2 regions of the Priestia sp. SB1 genome follow, and region 1 is predicted to be linked to the other one. Evidence: riboswitches for the same ligand, from Rfam matches in the RefSeq annotation. Region 1 holds a riboswitch; the other holds the start of a gene.
The links. A riboswitch is a leader RNA that binds a small molecule or an ion and turns the genes downstream of it on or off. The one in region 1 is predicted to bind S-adenosylmethionine.

Region 1 (5,563 bases):
TCAGGGGAAGAAATGATTGAAGCTGTTTAGCGATTCCAAATACATTTCCAATCAATGTAGTAAAAATCTCGCCTAACACAACTACCGTAAATAAAACATTCACCCACACTGAGATATTTTTAACAACGGCACTCATAGGAATATCAAGTTGAAATGAATAAGGCAAATTGGAAAGGGCAAGATGAGTAGAAACAAGCATAAACGTAAGTACACATCCTCCTATTACGGCCCCTTTTTTGATCACGCTCTTATCTTTCACGGAGCTTCCTAATGGAACTAAAACGGCCTGAGCCAAAGCTAGATTTAGGGAAATATATAAAAAGGGACTAACCGCCCACTTCCACTGTGTGACGAGCGTTAAGTCTGGCTTCGTTTGAATCAGTGAGAAATAGCTGACATTTGGCACAAAGATGATAAAAGCAAATGAAAGCATCATCGGCACAACAAGAGAATTAACCATTAAAATACCGTTAATTCCTCTTGCGATAAATATATAAGTTAAAACAATTGTACAAATCATCCCAACAGGAGGCCACAGCCCGAACTGTTCTTTTCCTATTGCCCCCGTACTCGCTAGCATGACTGAAGTTACTCCAAATAAAATGACGATCATTACACCGTTTACCGCTTTTCCAAGTACATCACCAAATAAATATGTATTAAGCTGCTGATAAGAAGAAGCCCCAATTGCGTGCGAAAGCAGCATCATTTTCGAACCTAGCCAAATAAAAAACAAGCCGCTGACCAAAATTCCAACCATTCCAAGTTCGCCGTACTGTGTAAAAAATTGAACAATTTCCTTGCCTGTTGCAAAACCGGCTCCTACAACGGTGCCTACATACGTAGCAGCAACCTGCAGCGTGAGTTTCCACCTTTTCATGCCCATCACCCTTCTACCCTTCATAGTTCACTATATGTAGAAACGGTTAAAAAAAGACGAGCCTTTTATATGTAAATCCTCGCCTCACCCGGTGCTATTCCTTTTTCGTTTTTTTATTTCCTTCTTGTTTTTTTCATGAAAACCCTTTATCCCTTAACATAACGGCAGTTTTCAAACAAAATATACGGATATTTTCCCTTTAGCTTTTAAATTTTCCTCAATATTTGCTGGAAATTCACAATTTACTGTTGTATAATTTCTAAAAATCAGATAAATTATTAAATAAGTATTCTTTCTATTTAAAAAAATATGTTTCAATTATATACAATTGATTCTTATCATGAGAGGTGGAGGGACTGGCCCTTTGAAACCTCAGCAACCAGTCGTTAGAGACATGGTGCTAAATCCAGCAAGCAATTAATTTATTGCTTGGAAGATAAGAAGGCGAAAAAAGTCTTCTTCTTAAGAAGACTTTTTCTATTTTATCGGCATATTGCATAAAACGAATCACTCGTGAAATAGAAGCGGAACAATTTAAGGAGGTTTTGACATGGGGTTACTTGAAGATTTAAAGTCTAAAATTTTAATTGGGGATGGTGCCACTGGTACCCTCCTTTACTCACACGGTATTGACAGCTGTTTTGAAGAACTAAACATCACCAAACCAGAAGAGGTTTCTCGTATTCACAGAGCCTATGTAGAAGCTGGTGCAAACGTTATTCAAACAAATACGTACGCTGCTAATTATCAAAAACTTGCCCGTTATGGATTAGAAGATTCAGTCAAAGACATCAATGTTGCTGGTGTAAAATTAGCGAAACAAGCTGCAAACGATCAGGCTTACGTGGTTGGTACACTCGGCGGAATTCGTTCTTTCCAAAAAAATGCTATTAGCTTAGAAGAGGTTAAGCGAAGCATTCGTGAACAAATGTTTTGGCTTTTAAATGAAGGCGTGGATGGCCTTTTATTTGAAACATACTATGATTTCGAAGAATTAAAGACCGTTCTTACACTAGCAAGAAAAGAAACGGATAAGCCTATTATTACCCACGTTTCCCTGCATGATATTGGCGTACTGCAAGATGGGCGTCCTTTAGCAGATGCATTAAAAGAATTAGAAGACTTGGGAGCAGATGTTGTCGGGCTAAACTGCCGTTTAGGTCCTTATCATATGATTCAGTCTCTTGAAGAAGTACCGCTTCCTGATCGTGCTTTCTTATCTGCTTACCCTAATGCCAGCCTTCCGGCGTATGTGGAAGGCAAGCTGGAATATGAAACGAATGAAGACTACTTTGTAGAAAGCGCGCGTTTATTCCGCGAACAAGGGGTTCGCTTAATTGGAGGATGCTGCGGTACAACACCAGCTCACGTACGCGCCATGTCGTCTGCCTTAAAAGACCTGCCGCCGATTACAAGCAAAATCGTTAAAATGAGACCAGCCGTTACGGTTCAAGAGCGTGAGCAGCAGGATAAACCTCATATGCACGAAATTGTGAAGAAGCGCCGCTCGGTTATCGTTGAGCTGGATCCGCCTAAACAGCTTGGTCCGACGAAATTTTTAGAAGGCGCAAAAGCACTTGATAAAGTCGGCGTAGATGCTATTACATTAGCTGATAATTCTCTTGCCTCACCTCGCATCAGCAACTTGGCAATGGCAACACTGATGCAACAAGAAACAAAAGCACGACCGCTTATTCATATTACCTGTCGCGACCGAAATTTAATTGGACTTCAATCTCATTTAATGGGACTTCATACGCTAGGAATGAATCAAGTGCTTGCAATTACCGGTGATCCGTCAAAAGTTGGCGATTTCCCTGGCGCCACTTCGGTCTATGATTTATCTTCATTTGACTTGATTAGTTTAATTGCTCAGTTTAATGAAGGACTATCTTATTCCGGCAAACCGCTTGGTCAAAAAACCAATTTTTCCATTGCAGCTGCCTTTAACCCAAACGTGCGTCACTTAGACCGAGCCGTTCAGCGCTTGGAAAAGAAAATCGACTGCGGGGCTCACTATTTCATTACTCAGCCTCTCTATTCAACTAAGCAAATTGAAGAGGTATATGAAGCAACCAAACATTTAACAACACCGGTATACATCGGGATCATGCCGTTAACAAGCGCAAGAAATGCTCGATTTATTCACCATGAAGTACCTGGAATTAAATTATCAGAAGATATTCTAGAACGTATGGACGCAACGGGAAATGACCGGATTCGCGGTGAAGTCGAAGGCCTTGCGATTGCAAAAAACTTAATTGATACAGCATATGAACTATTTGACGGTATTTACTTAATTACGCCGTTTATGCGCTATGAAATGACCGAAATTCTAACACGCTATATTCATGACAAGCAACTCGTTACATCAGAAAGGAAGATATAAATGAGCTCACTTATCGAACAACAACTAAAGAAGCGAATACTCGTCATCGATGGAGCAATGGGAACGATGATTCAAGATGCTGATTTAAGCGCTGAAGATTTTGGCGGCGAAGAATATGAAGGCTGCAACGAATATTTGACCCGAACAGCGCCTCATGTGATTCAGCGCATTCATGAAGAGTACTTTGCAGCGGGTGCTGACATCATTGAAACCAATACGTTTGGCTCAACATCTACCGTACTTGATGAATACGATTTAGGCCACTTGGCGTATGAATTGAATATCGAAGCTGTGAAGCTTGCTTGTGCAGCCCGCGATAAATATTCAACTCCCGAATGGCCTAGGTTCGTAGCTGGAGCTATCGGTCCTACCACTAAAACTCTCTCTGTTACGGGAGGTATTACATTCCCTGAGTTAGTAGAATCGTACGAAGAGCAAGCTCGGGGTTTGTTAGACGGCGGCGTTGACTTACTTCTAGTCGAAACCTGTCAAGACATGCTGAACGTAAAAGCTGCGTTTTTAGGCATTACAGCGGCGTTTGAAAAACTGAAAATAGAAGTTCCAATTATGATTTCAGGAACGATTGAGCCAATGGGAACAACTCTCGCTGGTCAAGATATCGAATCTTTTTACTTATCACTGGAACACATGAAGCCTCTTTCAGTCGGACTTAACTGCGCGACAGGTCCTGAATTTATGACGGATCATATTCGCTCTCTTTCAGACCTAGCCACTTCAGCTGTTAGCTGTTATCCAAACGCTGGACTTCCGGATGAAGAAGGCAATTATCATGAATCCCCTGAGCTGCTGGCTCAAAAAATTAAAGGATTTGCTGATAAAGGCTGGTTGAACTTTGTAGGCGGATGCTGTGGTACAACGCCTGCTCATATTAAAGCACTTGCTGAAGCGGTAAAAGAGGTTGCTCCTCGTTCGCTTGATCGCTCCGAGCATAATCATGCTGTAACCGGTATTGAACCGCTTGTATATGACGATTCTATGCGCCCTCTTTTTGTGGGAGAACGTACGAATGTAATCGGTTCTCGCAAGTTCAAGCGTCTGATTGCGGAAGGGAAAATTGAAGAAGCATCTGAAATTGCGCGTGCTCAAGTTAAAAATGGTGCTCACGTTATTGATATTTGCTTAGCAGATCCAGACCGTGAAGAAATGGAAGACATGGAGGAATTTATTCAAGAAGTTGTAAAAAAAGTGAAGGTTCCTCTTGTAATCGATTCAACTGACGAGAAAGTTATTGAAAAAGCTTTAACGTACTCGCAAGGTAAGGTCATTATCAACTCCATTAACTTAGAAGATGGTGAAGAGCGTTTTGATGCAATCTTGCCGCTAGTAAAAAAATTCGGTGCAGCTCTGGTTGTCGGTACAATCGATGAAACAGGCATGGCGGTTACTGCAGAAAGAAAAGTAGAGATTGCTAAACGCTCACATGATTTGCTTGTTGAAAAACATGGCTTTAATCCAAAAGATATTATTTTTGACCCTCTTGTGTTTCCTGTAGGGACTGGTGATGAACAATATATTGGTTCTGCTGAAGAAACAGTTAAGGGAATTAAAATGATTAAAGAAGCCCTGCCTGATTGCCTGACCATTCTTGGCGTAAGTAACGTGTCATTCGGTCTTCCTCCAGTCGGACGTGAAGTACTAAATGCGGTTTACCTTTATCACTGTACGCAGGCTGGACTCGATTATGCCATTGTTAATACAGAAAAATTAGAGCGCTATGCTTCTATTCCAGAAGCTGAAATTGAGCTTGCTAATGCGTTATTATTTAACACAACTGATGAAACGCTAAGCACGTTTACGGACTTTTATCGTGATAAAAAGAAAGAAGCAAAAGTAGAAATTTCTACGTTAACACTTGAAGAACGATTGGCAATGTATATTGTCGAAGGTACAAAAGAAGGATTGCTTCCTGATTTAGAACAGGCTTTAGCTCAATATGATGATCCGTTAGATATTATTAACGGACCGCTTATGAAGGGGATGGCGGAAGTCGGACGTTTGTTTAATGACAACCAGCTGATTGTAGCAGAAGTGCTTCAAAGTGCGGAAGTTATGAAAGCATCCGTTGCCTTTTTAGAACCTCATATGGAAGCAACTGAAAATGATTCTGGAAAAGGAAAAGTGATTCTTGCAACGGTTAAAGGCGACGTGCACGATATCGGTAAAAACTTAGTAGACATCATTTTAAGCAACAATGGTTTTAAAGTCATTGATTTAGGAATTAAAGTAACGCCGCAGCAGCTGATTGAAGCAGTAAAAGACGAAAAGCCAGACAT
Region 2 (5,563 bases), on a different contig from region 1:
GGCTATTTTTATGGGAAGTGAACGGGAAGTATGTGTCAATTGCTAATGCTACGCGTCCGACAACCCACAACGTTACGATTAACTTTGTGTACACGCCGCGGGAAGAACGTAAAAAAGGCTATGCATCAAGCTGTGTGTCCACGCTTTCTCAGCTTATGCTAGACAGCGGTTTTCAAACAACAAGTCTATACACGGACACGACAAACCCTACGTCTAACAAGATTTACATGGAGATTGGGTATGAACACGTAGCTGATTCCGCATTAGTTTTATTTCATGAAAAAAAGTAGCAGGCTGCCTGCTACTTTTTCTATTTCTTAAGGTTTTGCAACTAAGTTTACGTGATTCAACGTTTTGCTATCATCAAAAATAAATTCAAGATCATAGGCGCCGGCATGATACGTGTATCTCGTTTGAGTCGTACCATCACCTTTTACTTTGCTTGTAAAGTTTGGCTGACCTAATTCTTTCTTTAAGTTAGCTTGCGTGATGGACCCTAAATTTGTTTGACGCTCTACATTTGTACCAAAATAGCGAATTTCGTTAATGACGTTATTTTGGTCATAACCAAATGCATATCCAGGATGGCCCATTTCCGCATGATAGTAGTCAAAGTTATTTGATGAACCTTCAGGCGGAGGACCGAACTGATCTCGAACATCTTGACGCAGGCTTTTGCCAATTTTTAAGTCTGCTGTTAACCGCGGCACTTCACCTTGCACCGCCGCATTATAAATTTCGTTAATGTTTTTTACAGCTGTTTGACTTTGGCTGCTTGTTTCTTGAGATGTAGCTGCGTGTGCTGGGGTATCAAGCTGAGCCACAGGAGCAAATCCAAACGCAGCAATTCCTGTAATCGTCGCAGCAGCAGCCGCTTTTGATAGTCGTTGTTTCATTTTCATGATTTTTTCCTCCTATATATAACGATTTATCAATCTCAGTCTACCTAAAAGAGAAGGTAGGCCAGAATGGTCAAGGAGTCTTAGTTGAGTTGGTAACTGATATATATAATGTAACACGCCTTTCAGAATATAAACGTCAGGTAAGGTGAAAAGCAAAAAACGATTCATTTCTCATAGGTGAAAAGATTGGTTTTTGTTCCTTTATTATGTAAAAAAACGTAATATAGGGAGGATTCTAAGTCTTTATAAAAAACTAGATAATAACTGTAAGTATGATACAATAAATCAAGTATTTGTTAAAAATATAATATTTATTGCTGGAGTTTTGATGTATGGAAAAAAATTTGATGAGAGGTACGCTTTTGTTAACAGCGTCTTCTTTGCTAACAAAGATTTTGGGTTTTATTTATATTATTCCGTTTACAGCGCTAGTCGGAACGTCAGGTTACGCGCTTTATAAGTATGCATACGGTCCATATACCTTGATGCTAAGCTTATCGACAATGGGTCTTCCGCTTGCTGTTTCGAAGTATGTATCGAAATATAACGGTCTTGGAAACTACAGGGCAGGGCAAGATCTATTAAAAGCAGGCCTTCTATTAATGACGATAACAGGCATAATAGGATTTTTAGTCCTCTATACCATGGCGCCTTCGCTCGCTGAGCTAGTGATTAACGGAAAAGATTCCTCAGGAAATAGTCAAAAAGACGTGGTATACGTGATTCGAATGGTGAGCTTTGCTTTAATTATTATCCCGCCTATGAGTCTATTACGAGGCTACTTTCAAGGTAACCAGTCCATGGGACCGTCCGCGCTAAGTACAATTATTGAACAAATAGTGCGTGTGCTGTTTATTTTAGCAGGAGCATACGCTGTTATTCATCTCTTTCATAGCACGATGACAAAAGCTGTTGGAATTGGTACGTTTGGAGCGTTTATTGGAGGCTTAGGGGGTATAGGGATTCTTGGTGCGACGTATCTAAAACGCAAGCGGCTGATTATGAAGGAAGTGAATAGCGGAAAGAATAATAAATCTGTTCCGTTCTCTTTAATGTTCAAAGAGCTTGTGACGTACGCTGTTCCGTTTGTATTAGTTGGTTTAGCTATTCCAATCTATCAAAATATTGATACGTTTACGATTAACATGCTTTTTCAATCAATAGGGTATGGACAAGCTAAAGCCGAAACGATTAACTCCGTCATTGGGTTAGCGCAAATTTTAGTAATGGTGCCGGTATCGCTAGCGACTGCCTTCAGCATGTCGCTGATTCCGGGTATTACATCTTCTTTTGTGCAAGGAAATTTACGAGAAGTAAAAGGAAAGATTACAAAAACGCTGCAGCTGCTGTTGTTTTTTACTCTTCCTTCTGCGGTGGGGCTTTGTTTATTGGGTAAGCCGGTATATATGATGATCTTTGGAGCGAAAAACAGTCCTGAAATCGGTGGAGTTGTTTTACAATGGTATGCGCCTGCTGCCATTTTATTTGCTCTTTTTACCGTAACAGCCGCGATTCTTCAAGGAATTAATCAGCAAAAGAAATTAATTTTTGGCTTGGGCTTAGGTATTGTTGTGAAGATAGTATTAAACGTACTGTTGGTTTCAAGCTTAAAAGAAATTGGACCTGTTGTCGCGACGTACGGAGGATATGGTGTATCGGTTATCTATAACTTTTATTTAATTGAAAAATCCATTTCTTACCGAGTTCAATCACTAGGAAAAGCCGCGTTGACTCCTGTTTTATTAGTAAGTGTGATGTCAGCCGCTGTGCTTATTGGCAATTATGCTTCTCACTATTTTCTGGAAAATAAGCTGTCTGCATCTTCACTTGCGAGTAGCACGTCTTGTATTTCAATAGCTTTAGGTGCTGCTGTGTATCTAGGGCTTGGCGTCAAAACAAGTTTAGGGCAATCTGTTGTGTTAAATAGAAGAAAAAGAATGTAAAGGAGAGAAAGAAGTGTCAAAACGATTTGTACTAACCGTAGCCGCTGGAGGATGTATCATAATCTTCGGCGCGCTGCTGCTACTAAACTGGGAAAAGGTGTTTGGAGACTACCGTCCCATTCAAACAGCAACAGCCGTATTCAAGTTAGAAGTGGGAAGTCAAGATGTAGCAAAGACTACGGATTCAGATAATGTTCTTTACTATATGGTGAAAAAAGGACATTTAGATGAATATATTCAACTGATGAATGAAAAAGGCTATGTGTTAAAAGAGAAAGATATTGATCATAACCGACTTGTTTTTAACAATGGGCAAGAGGATGAGCAAATTTACTACAAGCGCTTTGCTAGGAAGTATACGATGATTGATGGAGAAGGGTAAAGGCTTTACATACTTAGTAGACTAAAACCTTATAACTCTATCTGTTTTTAAAGTTTTTTGTGCGGAAAAGAAAAATAATATTGACAATTATGACAAAAAGCTTAATACTGACTTTATTACATAAAACAAATACAATTTGTTTCCTTATCAAGAGAGGTGGAGGGACTGGCCCTGTGAAACCCGGCAACCGCTGTCTATGACAGAATGGTGCCAAATCCTTAAGAGTGTATCGCTCTTAGAGATAAGGAAGAAGCTGAAACAAAGCTCTTCCTTATTTATTTAAGGAAGGGCTTTTTATGTACAAAAAACAACGAGGTGATAATTTGAACAAAGCAGACCGTATTAAACGAATGAAAACACCGGAAATTGATCCAAAGTATGAAGGACGAGTGCCTCCGGGTCAGGTAGTAACAGAGCGCTTTCCCATTTTACACGAAGGCGATGTGCCGGATTATAACTTAGAGGAGTGGACGCTTCGCGTGTTTGGGTTGGTAGACAAAGAAGTGATGCTTTCGTATCAAGATATATTGAACATGCCTCAAACAACGGTTAAATGTGATATTCACTGCGTAACGAGATGGACAAGACTTGATAATGAATTTACGGGCGTGCTGTTTGCAGACTTTTTAAAAGCAGTTGGCGTGGAGTTGAAAAGTAAATACATCATGCTGCACGGAGATAATGACTATACGTCAAATATTGAAGTAAAAGATTTACTGAGAGACGATATTCTTCTCGCTCATTCCTTTAACGGAGAGCCGCTTACACCTAAGCATGGATATCCGCTGCGATTGGTTGTGCCGCATTTGTACTTTTGGAAAAGTGTCAAATGGCTTCGGGGCTTTGAAGCTATTGATGAAAACCATCCGGGCTTTTGGGAGCAAAACGGCTTTCATCTTAGAGGAGATCCGTTTAAAGAAGAGCGTTTTTCTGGAGAAGATTTAGGCATTCCAGAAGATGAGTGGGTACATAAAGACTATGATTAATGAAAATGCCTATGCGCAAGCATAGGCATTTTGTTAGCGCTGGCGGTTTAATTCCCACACAACGTGGCGAAGTTCAGGCAAAATCAGTTTGGTCATAGCTAGGCGAACAGCACCGCTTGATCCTGGTGTAGAAAAAACGGCTTTTTCGTTAATCGTCCCGGCAATTGCCCGGCTCATAATCGCTGCGCTGCCAATGTCTTCGGTATAGCTCAGCATGCGAAACAGCTCGCCAAACCCGACGATTTCTTTATGAATCAGCGCTTGAACGGCTTCAATTGTGACGTCTCGTTTTGTAATGCCGGTGCCGCCGTTTGTGAGAACAACGTCAATGTCCTCAGCACTGCATCCGGTAAGTATCGCTTGTTGAATCGACGTTTGATCGTCTTTTACAATTTCATAGGAAGCGACCTGCATCTCGTGTTCTTTCAGAAGTTGGATCATTAGCGCGCCGCTTTTATCGGTTTCTTTTGTACGTGTATCGGATACCGTAATGACTTTGCAGCGAACGGGCTGAGTTGCTTTGGATTTATGTTCATGTGCGCTCATTATGTACCTCCTTTACGCTTCCGTACGCTTGTAGTCACCATTTTTGCCGCCTGATTTTTCAAGCAGATATGTTTCGCCGATAATCATGCCTTTATCAATGGCTTTGCACATATCATAAACGGTTAGAGCGCAGGCAGAAGCGGCAGTTAAAGCTTCCATTTCAACGCCCGTTGAGCCTTCCGTTTTAACAGTTGCTTCTATTAATAAACGATACTTGTCATTGCTTGTATCCCAGTCAAATGAAAGGTTTACGCCTTTTAATAAAAGAGGGTGACACATCGGAATAATGTCAGACGTGCGTTTTGCTGCCATAATCCCTGCTACTTGTGCCACAGCAAGCACATCGCCTTTTCCGATTTTATGTTCTACAATGGCTTCGTGAATTTCTTTGTTAACGAGTATGCTTGAACGAGCTGTTGCAACGCGGCGAGTGATAGATTTTTCGCTAATATCGACCATATTGGCACGGCCTTGGTCATTAAAATGTGTAAAAGAAGACATCGGTGTTTTCATCCTTTTTCAGTAAATTTTGTTGTATGATAGAAATAGTGAGATATGCTATGATTTTACACCATAGCGTAAAAAGTGAACAGACATAAAGGAAGTGAAGAATGTATGTTAGAAAGCAGAACACCTATTTCAATTCCTGAAGCAATTGAAAAAGTTATGACATATAAAAGAAAAGGCAGCATCGAACGCGTATCGATCACCGAAAGCTACGGGCGCTATTTAGGAGAAGATATTATTGCCGACCAAAACGTGCCTCATTTTAATAAATCGCTTTATGACGGCTTTGCGGTTCGA

Region 2: another riboswitch for S-adenosylmethionine. It lies ahead of WKH56_RS29710 (sulfite oxidase-like oxidoreductase); the one in region 1 lies ahead of WKH56_RS11685 (bifunctional homocysteine S-methyltransferase/methylenetetrahydrofolate reductase).

Annotation. Positions count from the first base shown of each region.
Region 1 is NZ_JBBJSS010000003.1:207,008-212,570, forward strand. It holds gene WKH56_RS11680 (YkvI family membrane protein) at 1-880, opposite strand, end outside; SAM riboswitch class I at 1,213-1,323, shown strand; gene WKH56_RS11685 (bifunctional homocysteine S-methyltransferase/methylenetetrahydrofolate reductase) at 1,431-3,269, shown strand; gene metH (methionine synthase) at 3,270-5,563, shown strand, end outside.
Region 2 is NZ_JBBJSS010000010.1:62,765-68,327, forward strand. It holds gene WKH56_RS29690 (GNAT family N-acetyltransferase) at 1-290, shown strand, start outside; gene WKH56_RS29695 (YjgB family protein) at 318-902, opposite strand; gene WKH56_RS29700 (putative polysaccharide biosynthesis protein) at 1,235-2,845, shown strand; gene WKH56_RS29705 (hypothetical protein) at 2,859-3,227, shown strand; SAM riboswitch class I at 3,369-3,475, shown strand; gene WKH56_RS29710 (sulfite oxidase-like oxidoreductase) at 3,551-4,213, shown strand; gene WKH56_RS29715 (MogA/MoaB family molybdenum cofactor biosynthesis protein) at 4,247-4,759, opposite strand; gene moaC (cyclic pyranopterin monophosphate synthase MoaC) at 4,772-5,260, opposite strand; gene WKH56_RS29725 (molybdopterin molybdotransferase MoeA) at 5,375-5,563, shown strand, end outside.